Linked DNA regions of Leucothrix mucor DSM 2157. The protein of the gene in region 1 binds, or shares a complex with, the protein of each later gene. Links are inferred from orthologs where the notes say so. Each region holds a gene or a part of one and is shown on either strand. Other genes may lie near its edges.

What was found.
Region 2: the proteins of dnaX (region 1) and dnaN are in contact, whole or in part, in a cryo-EM structure (PDB 8GIZ), measured with the Escherichia coli proteins. The link is inferred for Leucothrix mucor DSM 2157 from one-to-one orthologs.
Region 3: the proteins of dnaX (region 1) and holB are in contact, whole or in part, in a cryo-EM structure (PDB 8GIZ), measured with the Escherichia coli proteins. The link is inferred for Leucothrix mucor DSM 2157 from one-to-one orthologs.

What each region holds. Positions count from the first base shown.
Region 1 is NZ_ATTE01000001.1:2,501,550-2,504,674, reverse strand. The notes cover bases 160-3,125. They hold dnaX (DNA polymerase III subunit gamma/tau), read left to right. Parts: upstream 160-508; coding sequence 509-2,743; downstream 2,744-3,125. Other genes in these bases: LEUMU_RS0111155 (YbaB/EbfC family nucleoid-associated protein), read left to right, coding at 2,809-3,125; LEUMU_RS0111165 (DUF4184 family protein), read right to left, coding at 160-298. Also shown: more of LEUMU_RS0111165, read right to left, coding at 1-159. UniProt on the Escherichia coli protein: Part of the beta sliding clamp loading complex, which hydrolyzes ATP to load the beta clamp onto primed DNA to form the DNA replication pre-initiation complex.
Region 2 is NZ_ATTE01000001.1:3,897,661-3,900,630, forward strand. The notes cover bases 160-2,970. They hold dnaN (DNA polymerase III subunit beta), read right to left. Parts: upstream 2,216-2,970; coding sequence 1,103-2,215; downstream 160-1,102. Other genes in these bases: recF (DNA replication/repair protein RecF), read right to left, coding at 160-1,092; dnaA (chromosomal replication initiator protein DnaA), read right to left, coding at 2,246-2,970. Also shown: more of recF, read right to left, coding at 10-159. UniProt on the Escherichia coli protein: Confers DNA tethering and processivity to DNA polymerases and other proteins. Acts as a clamp, forming a ring around DNA (a reaction catalyzed by the clamp-loading complex) which diffuses in an ATP-independent manner freely and bidirectionally along dsDNA.
Region 3 is NZ_ATTE01000001.1:1,878,515-1,881,673, reverse strand. The notes cover bases 9-3,008. They hold holB (DNA polymerase III subunit delta'), read left to right. Parts: upstream 9-1,022; coding sequence 1,023-1,994; downstream 1,995-3,008. Other genes in these bases: LEUMU_RS0108340 (PilZ domain-containing protein), read left to right, coding at 2,034-2,393; tmk (dTMP kinase), read left to right, coding at 382-1,026; mltG (endolytic transglycosylase MltG), read left to right, coding at 9-385. In the rest of the region: more of mltG, read left to right, coding at 1-8. UniProt on the Escherichia coli protein: Part of the beta sliding clamp loading complex, which hydrolyzes ATP to load the beta clamp onto primed DNA to form the DNA replication pre-initiation complex.

The DNA.
Region 1 (3,125 bases):
CCAAGGATAAATGCGGTGGCAACTTGTGGCGTAAGGGCGCTGGAAAAAGCGAGACTAATACCGGCGCCATCAATAAATGATAGAGATAAAAGAATCCAATCCCCATCGGCAGGCACACTTTAAGTAAGCCCATGAGTGAGTGACTTTCCAGTCGGTAGTAGTAGACAAACTCCGGCGGTAACATATAAACAAAGTCGGGAATCATCGCGCCAATAAACAGCGCGGAAAGTCCTCCGAAGTCGCCAAGGTATTTTTTTAATGGGATGGCGGCTACGGGGTGAGATAATGTAAAAGGCATATTCGATTTCTGCTTGTGAGTGCGGTGATTTTCCCGCATAATGCGTCGCTCTGCAATATGGTGACCTGCATCGGTCTCCTCGCGACGAGAAACTGCAAACCCAGCCAGGTCCGGAAGGAAGCAACTGTAGTGGTGGATTCGTGCGCTGAGGGTCGGCTGATGTGGGTTGCCACCAGTTGCAGCTCTTTTCAGCCATCTGTATATTACCTTATGAGTTATCAGGTTCTTGCGCGAAAATGGCGTCCCCAGAATTTCAAAGAAATGGTCGGCCAGCAACATGTGTTGCGCGGGCTGATTAATGCTCTTGATAACGACCGGCTACACCACGCTTATCTATTTACCGGCACCCGCGGCGTCGGAAAAACAACCATTGCACGAATTCTGGCAAAATGCCTGAACTGCGAGACGGGGATTACCTCGGAACCTTGCGGCGTTTGTAATGCCTGTACTGAAATTGCCGCTGGCCGCTTTGTTGATCTGATTGAGGTCGATGCCGCCTCACGTACCAAAGTCGAAGATACCCGTGAGCTACTGGATAATGTTCAGTACGCACCGACCCGTGGTCGTTTTAAAGTCTATTTGATCGATGAAGTCCACATGCTATCCGGCCACAGTTTCAACGCTTTGTTGAAAACGCTGGAAGAGCCTCCCGGACATGTAAAATTTCTATTTGCGACAACTGATCCGCAAAAACTACCCGTCACTATTTTATCGCGCTGCCTGCAATTTAATCTAAAGCGTATGACGCTGGATATGATTGCCGGACACCTTAAGCACTTGCTGGAAGAAGAGCAGATTTCCGGAGATGATGCCTCGGTTCGCCTGTTATCCCGTGCGGCTGACGGCAGTATGCGGGATGCCTTGAGTTTGATGGATCAGGCGATTGCGTTCGGCGATGGCACTTTAAAGCTCGATGAAGTACGCGAAATGTTAGGCAGTATTGCGCATGACCCGCTGATTGCTTTGCTCGAAATGGTGGTTGCCGGTGATGGCGCAGGCATTATTGCCAAAGTCGATGATATGGCTGGCGTAACTCCTGATTTTGCGGCTGCGACTGATGCGATGATTGCTATGTTGCACCAGTTGGCAGTGTTGCAAGTTGTGCCGGGCGCGGATGAAGATGATGATAATCTTCGCGAGCTAGCTGGCAAAATGACGAAGGAAGATGTGCAGCTGTATTATCAGATTGCATTGACTGGCCGTCGTGATTTATCGCTGGCGCCTGATCCTCGCAGTGGCTTTGAAATGTTAATGCTGCGTATGTTGGCATTTCGCCCGACGACGATTGCGCCAATTTCAACGCCGGCTATGCCTGCACCAGCTGCTACGAACTCATCGACACCTACGATATCTGCACCGGTTGCCCAAGCTTCTGAGCCTGTCGTGGCTGCTCCTAGTAGTACAGTAGAATCTGCTATACCTTCAGCGGCCAGTGCTAGTGATACCGTCTCATCGACTACTGCGCTGACCAATAGTGATGCATCGACAGACCGTGCTTCTAAAATTGCTTCGGCTGTTGCCGCAGCGGCTGCATTGGTGGATGAAGAGAGCGCAGAATCCAAAAAAAAAACCATAGCGGATAACGCTAGCACCACAACAACATCGGTAGCACCAGCACCAGCACCAGCACCAGCACCAGCACCAGCACCAGCACCAGCACCAGCACCAGCACCAGCACCAGCACCAGCACCAGCACCAGCACCAAAGCCGGCTGCGCCTGCGTATGATGACGATGATGTGCCGCCAGCTTGGGATGAATATGATCAAATGATCAGCCAAGCCAGCAGTGTCAAGCCCGTTAAGCAAGTTGCTGAGAGTGCGCCACCGGTTGATGATATTCCACCGCCATGGAAAACGGATAAGCCTGCCGCACAAGTTAATGACTTTGCTCAGAAACCTGCTGCGCCTACAAGGCCATCAGAAAGCGCTACACCCGCTGCTAGAGCACCTGAAGTGAGTGAGCCACCACTTCAAACCAATAATTCGGCTCCAAAAGCCAATTCACCGGAACCAAATCGCGCAGCGCCTGCCTCACAAGCTACTGATTACGAGAAAATCGAAGCCGATGATGAGTGGTACAAGGTTGTAAAATCCTTGAAATTATCCGGTTTAGCGGCGGCGTTAATTCAGCACTGTAATATGGACGAGCAAACCGACTCCAAAATCATGCTGCATCTGGAAAGTGCCAGTGAAATGCTGATGCGCGAAGGGGTGGTTGATGAGATTGAAGCGGCGCTTAACGAGTATTACGGTACCCAGCGCACCTTAGTCGTTGCACTTAGGGATTTAAAACTGGAAACGCCGGCCCAATATGATGCTCGTTACTTGGTAGAACGTCAGCAGGCCGCTGAACAACACATCCACGAGGATAGTTTTGTAAAGGCGTTGGCTGAGCGTTTTGGCGCGCGAGTAGTACCCGGCTCAGTGCGCCCGAAGACCGAATAAACAACTTTAATTAACAAGCCCTTGGGCTATACTGGTACAAATTGAATTCAGGAGAGATTGACATGATGAAAGGTGGTTTGGGCAACATGATGAAGCAGGCGCAAAAAATGCAGGAAGACATGCAGCGCGCGCAGGCAGAAATCGCCCTATTAGAAGTCACTGGTGAGTCTGGTGGTGGATTAGTGGCTGTCACAATCAATGGTCAGCACGAATGCAAGCGCATTAAAATTGATCCAAGCCTGATGGAAGATGATGATCAGGAAATGCTGGAAGACCTGATTGCTGCCGCATTTAATGACTCTGTTCAGAAGCTGGCTGCTGAAACTAAAAGCCGCATGGCTGGTGTCACAGCAGGCATGAACTTGCCAGCTGGAATGAAGTT
Region 2 (2,970 bases), 1.4 Mb from region 1 along the record:
TGACTGTTTTCATAGCGTTGTAACCTTTCCCCGTTTCACGTGAAACATGCGATCAGTATCTAATAATGGGATCAATTCTGCTTGTGTAGTGGTCAGTAATAATTGCTGCTCAAGACCTCGCAAAGTGGTTAACAATGACTGCTTATTTTCACCATCCAATTCAGCAGCCAGGTCATCAATAGCGATAATCCCTTTGCGTAAATCATCAGGGTCAATACTTCGGCTTTGTGCCAGCAGCATGGCAATGGCAATTAATTTGAGTTGTCCACGAGAAGCACTCTGTTGGGCTAAATGACCATTGAATATAACTTGTAACTCCGCTCGATGAGAGCCCGATAATGTTCGTGCGGACTTGATATCCGTTTCTCGTTTTTGCTGGTAGAACGCTTTTTGAGACTCTGGCGACAAATCCATTCCCTGAGCGAATCCTGTGGTCAGCTCAATATCAAGCTTCTGCCCTTCCAACAACTGCTCACTTAATAAAGCAAGCTGAGGCTTTAAAACCTCCAAAGAATGTTGGCGGTAATTTTGAATAACTATCTGCGACTTGATTAACTCATCGGTCCAAATTGGTAGCGCAGATAAATAAGAAGAAACACGCAAACACAAATTACGCTGCTTCAGCACTCGCTGATAGTTCTGCCAGATCTTGTGAAATTCAGGGAATAAGTAAAAAGCAATCCAGTCAATAAATGCCCTGCGGATAGAAGGAGAACCAGTGATTAAATCGATGGAATTTGGATGAATAATCGTCACGGGTAAGTAACGACTGAGTGCAGCCTGAGAATTGATATCCTGTTGATTCACCCGGATACGAGTAGTGCTTTTGCTTTTTTGAATACCGATACGGTAGTGATGATCTTGCTCGGTACACACAGCACGAACTAACAAAGACTCTTCAGTACTACGAATAACATCAACAATTCGGGAGGAGCGAAAAGAGCGACCACGAGAGAGAATGGAGACGGCTTCAAGAATACTGGACTTTCCAGAGCCGTTGTCACCACAGATCAGATTGACCTGCGGTGACAAGCTTAATTCAGCGCTTTCAATAATTCGGCAATGACTAACTGAAAGCTGCTCAAGCAACATGTTGAGACGATTACAGACGAACCGGCATCACCACATAACGCACACCATCGTCATCATCGGATGACAACAAAGCACTAGCGGCAGAGCTAGTGAAATTGAAGTTAACCGTTTCACCGTCCAAATGATTGACCGCCTCTAAGAGGTAGTTAACGTTAAAACCAATCTCAAAGACTTCACCACTGTAGTTCACATCGATCTCTTCCTCCGCACTCTCCTGTTCTGGGTTATTCGACATAAGTGTCAGCAAACCATCAGTCAGGCGCAGACGAATTCCACGGAATTTTTCATTCGACAAAATAGCAACACGCGCTAAGGTGTCACGAAAGACCATACGGTCTAATTGGATTTTTAGCGTGGTGTTGGCAGGTACCGCTGCTTTGTAATCAGGGTACTTTCCATCGATTAGTTTTGATGTGAAACGGACATTATCTTTTTCAACACGAATATGGTTTTCACTAAGTTGAACCCGTACTGACACATCAGAACTGGATTCTAGGATACGCGACAATTCTAAAGCACCTTTACGCGGAACAATAATACCGACACGCTCTGCAATCGCAATTGACTCATCACGGCAATCAGCCAGTGCCAAACGATGACCATCGGTTGATACACTGGACACCATGCCGGTCGTGATATCGAGTAACAGACCATTCAAGTAGTAGCGCACATCTTGGTTTGCCATACAAAAAGCTGTTTTATCCAACAAACGCTTAAACTGACTTTCCATCAACACCAGTTCATTGCTTAATGGAATCTCATCCAACTCCGGGAAATCTTCAGCAGGCAATGTGGCCAATTCAAAACGGCTTCGTCCGCCCTTAATCAGTAAGCGTGAACTGTTTTCATCTTGCTCGACTAAAATAAAGGAGTCGGATGGCAACGCTTTGGTGATATCTAACAGTTTACGAGCGGGTGCAGTAACCGCCCCTTCCCTGTCAACCTGAATATTAATACTGGCACTTAACTCGATTTCAAGATCAGTACCAACCAGACGTAAACGTTCGTTCTCAACACTCAGCAGGACATTCTCAAGAATTTTAGTGGTATGCTTTTTTTCAACGGCACCCACAACATTGGCAAGCAGTTCTACAAGGGTGTCTCTGGCAACTGTAAATTTCATAGCGGTTTCATTATCCGTGTAGCAGCACAATTAGCTGCGCAAGGTTCTAGACAAAATTCGATGAGCCTCTTCAAGGCGACTATCCGATTGTAACAGCTCCCGTACTTTTCGACAGGCATGCAAAACGGTTGTGTGATCGCGTCCACCAAACTTCTCACCAATTTCCGGCAAACTGTGATTGGTCAATTCTTTGGCCAATGCCATGGCTAGCTGTCTTGGACGAGTAACGGTTCGGGTACGACTTTTAGAATCCAAATCCGAGATACGGATATTGAAATACTCGGCGACCAGTTTTTTGATGCTGTCGATGGTAACCATCTTATCCATCACGGCCAATTGATCACGCAGCGCATCCTGAACGAAGTCCATTGTGATATTGGTCGTATTGCGCAGTCGTAAAATCGCCAATACGCGAAGTAGTGCACCTTCCAAGTCACGAATATTGGAGCGGAAGCGACGTGCAATAAAGAAAGCCACATCATTTGGAATATCCAAACCAAGGTGCTCAACCTTTTTGCGCAAAATCGCGACACGTGTTTCAACATCGGGCGGCTCAACTTCTACCGACAGACCCCAGACCAATCTGGACTGCAAGCGATCATCAAGATTTTCAACCTCACGAGGTAAGCGGTCACCTGTCATGATAATTTGCTTCTGGCATTCCAACAACACGTTAAAGGTATGGAAAAACTCTTCCATACTTCGCGTTTTGTTGGCAAAAAATTGAATATCATCAATCAGTAATGCATCAGCCG
Region 3 (3,159 bases), 620 kb from region 1 along the record:
GAAAGAAACCGGCGTGCCTGAAGAGCGGCCATTGATTGCCGCTGTATTTCAAAATCGCTTGAAAATAGGGATGATGCTGCAAACAGACCCCAGTGTTATTTATGGCATGGGTGAGCGCTTTGAAGGCAATATTCGAAAATCCGACCTTAGACGTGATACACCTTATAACACCTATACACGTAAAGGGTTAACGCCGACGCCGATTGCAACGCCAAGTGCTGAAGCGATCAGGGCAGTGCTACATCCTGAAGCGACAAAAGCGCTTTATTTTGTCGCACGTGGTGATGGAACCTCGCATTTTTCAAATAGTTATAAAGAACATCGCAGAGCCGTTGTAAAATATCAGCTCAACGGAAATGCTAAAGCTTATCAGGGGGATAAATGAGTCATCCACGTGGCTTATTTCTGAGCTTTGAGGGAACGGAAGGAGCAGGGAAGAGCAGTAATCTGCAGTATGTGAAGGAGATGCTTGAAACTAGCGGGAAAACTGTTTTAGTCACTCGTGAGCCCGGTGGGACGGAAGTTGGCGAGCGAATTCGTGAGATTCTGTTAAACCCTGATCTGCCGGCAATGCATTCGGATACTGAGTTGTTACTAATGTTTGCATCTCGTGCTGAGCATTATCAACATAAGATTTTGCCGGCTTTAAATGAAGGCCAGTGGGTTTTATGTGATCGTTTTACAGATGCCAGCTTTGCTTATCAAGGCGGGGGGCGTGGCATTGATATGGCTCGGATTGCAGAGCTTGAATCCTGGGTTTTAGGTGGCCGCAAGCCGGATCAGACTTTCTTGTTTGATCTACCGGTTGAAATTGGCTTATCTCGTGCGAAGTCTCGTGGTGCAGCTGATCGCTTTGAGCAAGAGGCGGTATTGTTTTTTCAGCGAATTCGAGATTGTTACTTAGCTCGGGCAGCGGCAGAGCCGACACGATTTAAGGTATTAGATGCCTCTCAATCTCTTGAGCAAGTCAGAGATCAGTTGAAAATGACCACATCACAATTACTTAAAGATACGAATTTCGAATGATTTATCCATGGCAGCAAGATGCCTGGAATGCATTGTCACGTGCGCGTGCTCGCGACCATATGCCACATGCTTTATTGTTGGCGGGACCAGAGTATTGTGGCAAGCGTGACTTTGCGTTAGGGCTGGCAAAAGCGTTAATGTGTGAGAATGCACATGGTGCTGATGACTTCGCCTGTGGACACTGTAAAAGCTGTCATTTATTCGAAGCAAGTTCTCACCCGGATTACAGCTCCGTACTCTTAGAAGAGAAAAAAACGCAGATTGTTGTTGATCAGATTCGTCGATTAAATGAGTTTGTGTATCTAAGCCGCAGTTACCAAGAGAGCCGGGTGGTGTTTATCTATCCCGTAGAGCGCTTAAATACTAATGCCGCCAATAGCTTACTGAAAACACTTGAAGAGCCACCTAAGAACACGGTGATGTTGCTGGTGAGTTCTAATTTCTCACAGCTGATCCCGACCATCCGTAGCCGTTGTCAAATTATACAACTCCCACAGCCAACCACCCTGCAAGCAACTGATTGGCTTGAGTCGCAGGATTTAACGCATCCAATTGGTGAGTTACTCCTAGCCTCCGGCGGGCGTCCTTTGTTGGCAAAGGCTTTGGATAGTGGTGAGAAGCTTGCCGAACGAAAGCAGTTTGCTACTGATATTCTTAAGCTGCTTCAGGGGCGTCATTCACTTATCAGCGTCGCAAAGCGTTGGGAGAAGAGTGACAAAGGCGAGTTATTGGATTGGCAGCTGCAGTGGATTGAGTCGATGATTCGCAGTGTTTTTTCGGGTGCCGAAGGTGTCACTGATGCAATTAGCCCTCATCTGAGGAAGCATATGTCACTTAAAAACAATGACCTATGGCGACTTCGTGATAGTATGCTGGAGTTGAAAAAGCATGCCCACACATCGTTAAATGCTCTGTTGTACACCGAAAATATGCTACTGTTGTGGCAGAAAGAAGCTTTGAATCGTTAGAGCTTTACTAATAATAACAATAAGATCGGAAAATAAATCATGGAAATTGACAGCCAGCAAGAAGAGGCGGTTCGCAATGTCATCAACGTTTCAATCAAAGACAAAACTGCCTTGCACGCAAACTACATGCCATTTATTAAAGGTGGCGGTATATATGCGATCACGGATAAGCGCTTTAACTTAGGTGATGAGGTTATTTTGTCGCTTAAGATTATGTCTGAAGCAAAAAAGTATGCTGTTCCAGCTAAGGTTGTCTGGGTGTCTCCAAATCAAGCTATGAGCACACAGGGCGGCGTTGGTGTTCAGTTTAGTGGTCGCACTAAGGATAATGTTCGCATGGCGCTGGAGTCGATTCTAGGGGATTTGGCGGCCAAGCCATCGGTTTATCATACTTACTAAGCCTCAGTGGAAGTGCCAGAATTCACAGGAAAATTAATTTTCCGTTTTGCCGTTGTTTTGCACTAAAGTGAAATTGCATGTTTTTGCTGAAAATCGCTTAGAATCGGCCTTATTTTGTTTAATTTTACATCGAAACACCCATAAAAACAGGGGAGAGGTGATTTTTAGGGGTGTTTTTAGCGAAAGTGACGGCTATTTAGCATTGTGAGCGCTTTAAAAACTAGCTTAAAAAGCGTTTAGTTTTGAATTTATGGCTCAGAATCTTTATTCTGAGCGAATAGCGATTAGTTTTTTGTCTTAAAAAGATCAAAAAACAGCCAAATAAAGAAGAGGGTGCGAGCATTCTTCTTTGTTCTCGTATCCTTCTTCCGATAGTTCCGTTCTATATAGCTATGATCTTTTTGAGCTGTACTTTTGTATTTTTTTGATTTCACCTGCTTGATACTGCTCACAGTGAATCTCTCACGCTTTGTTCATTTCTCTTCAGTGTTTTCTGTTCTCCAGTATTGGCCCATACCCATGCTAGTTCATCATTTTTTCGGTATCAATAACTGAACCAAGATCAAGACAGTTTTTTTACAATTCAAAGCTCGTCGTTTTAGTTTCTTAGGCATACTAGATTTGAGATTTGAGATTTGAGATTTGAGATTTGAGATTTGAGATTTGAGATTTGACTAGCTGATGCATGCGTAAGTCAGAGTTTAGGATTTTCTAGTCGATTTGATGACCTAGTTTGGGTTGTATCGGCAATAATAAAACTACGCAT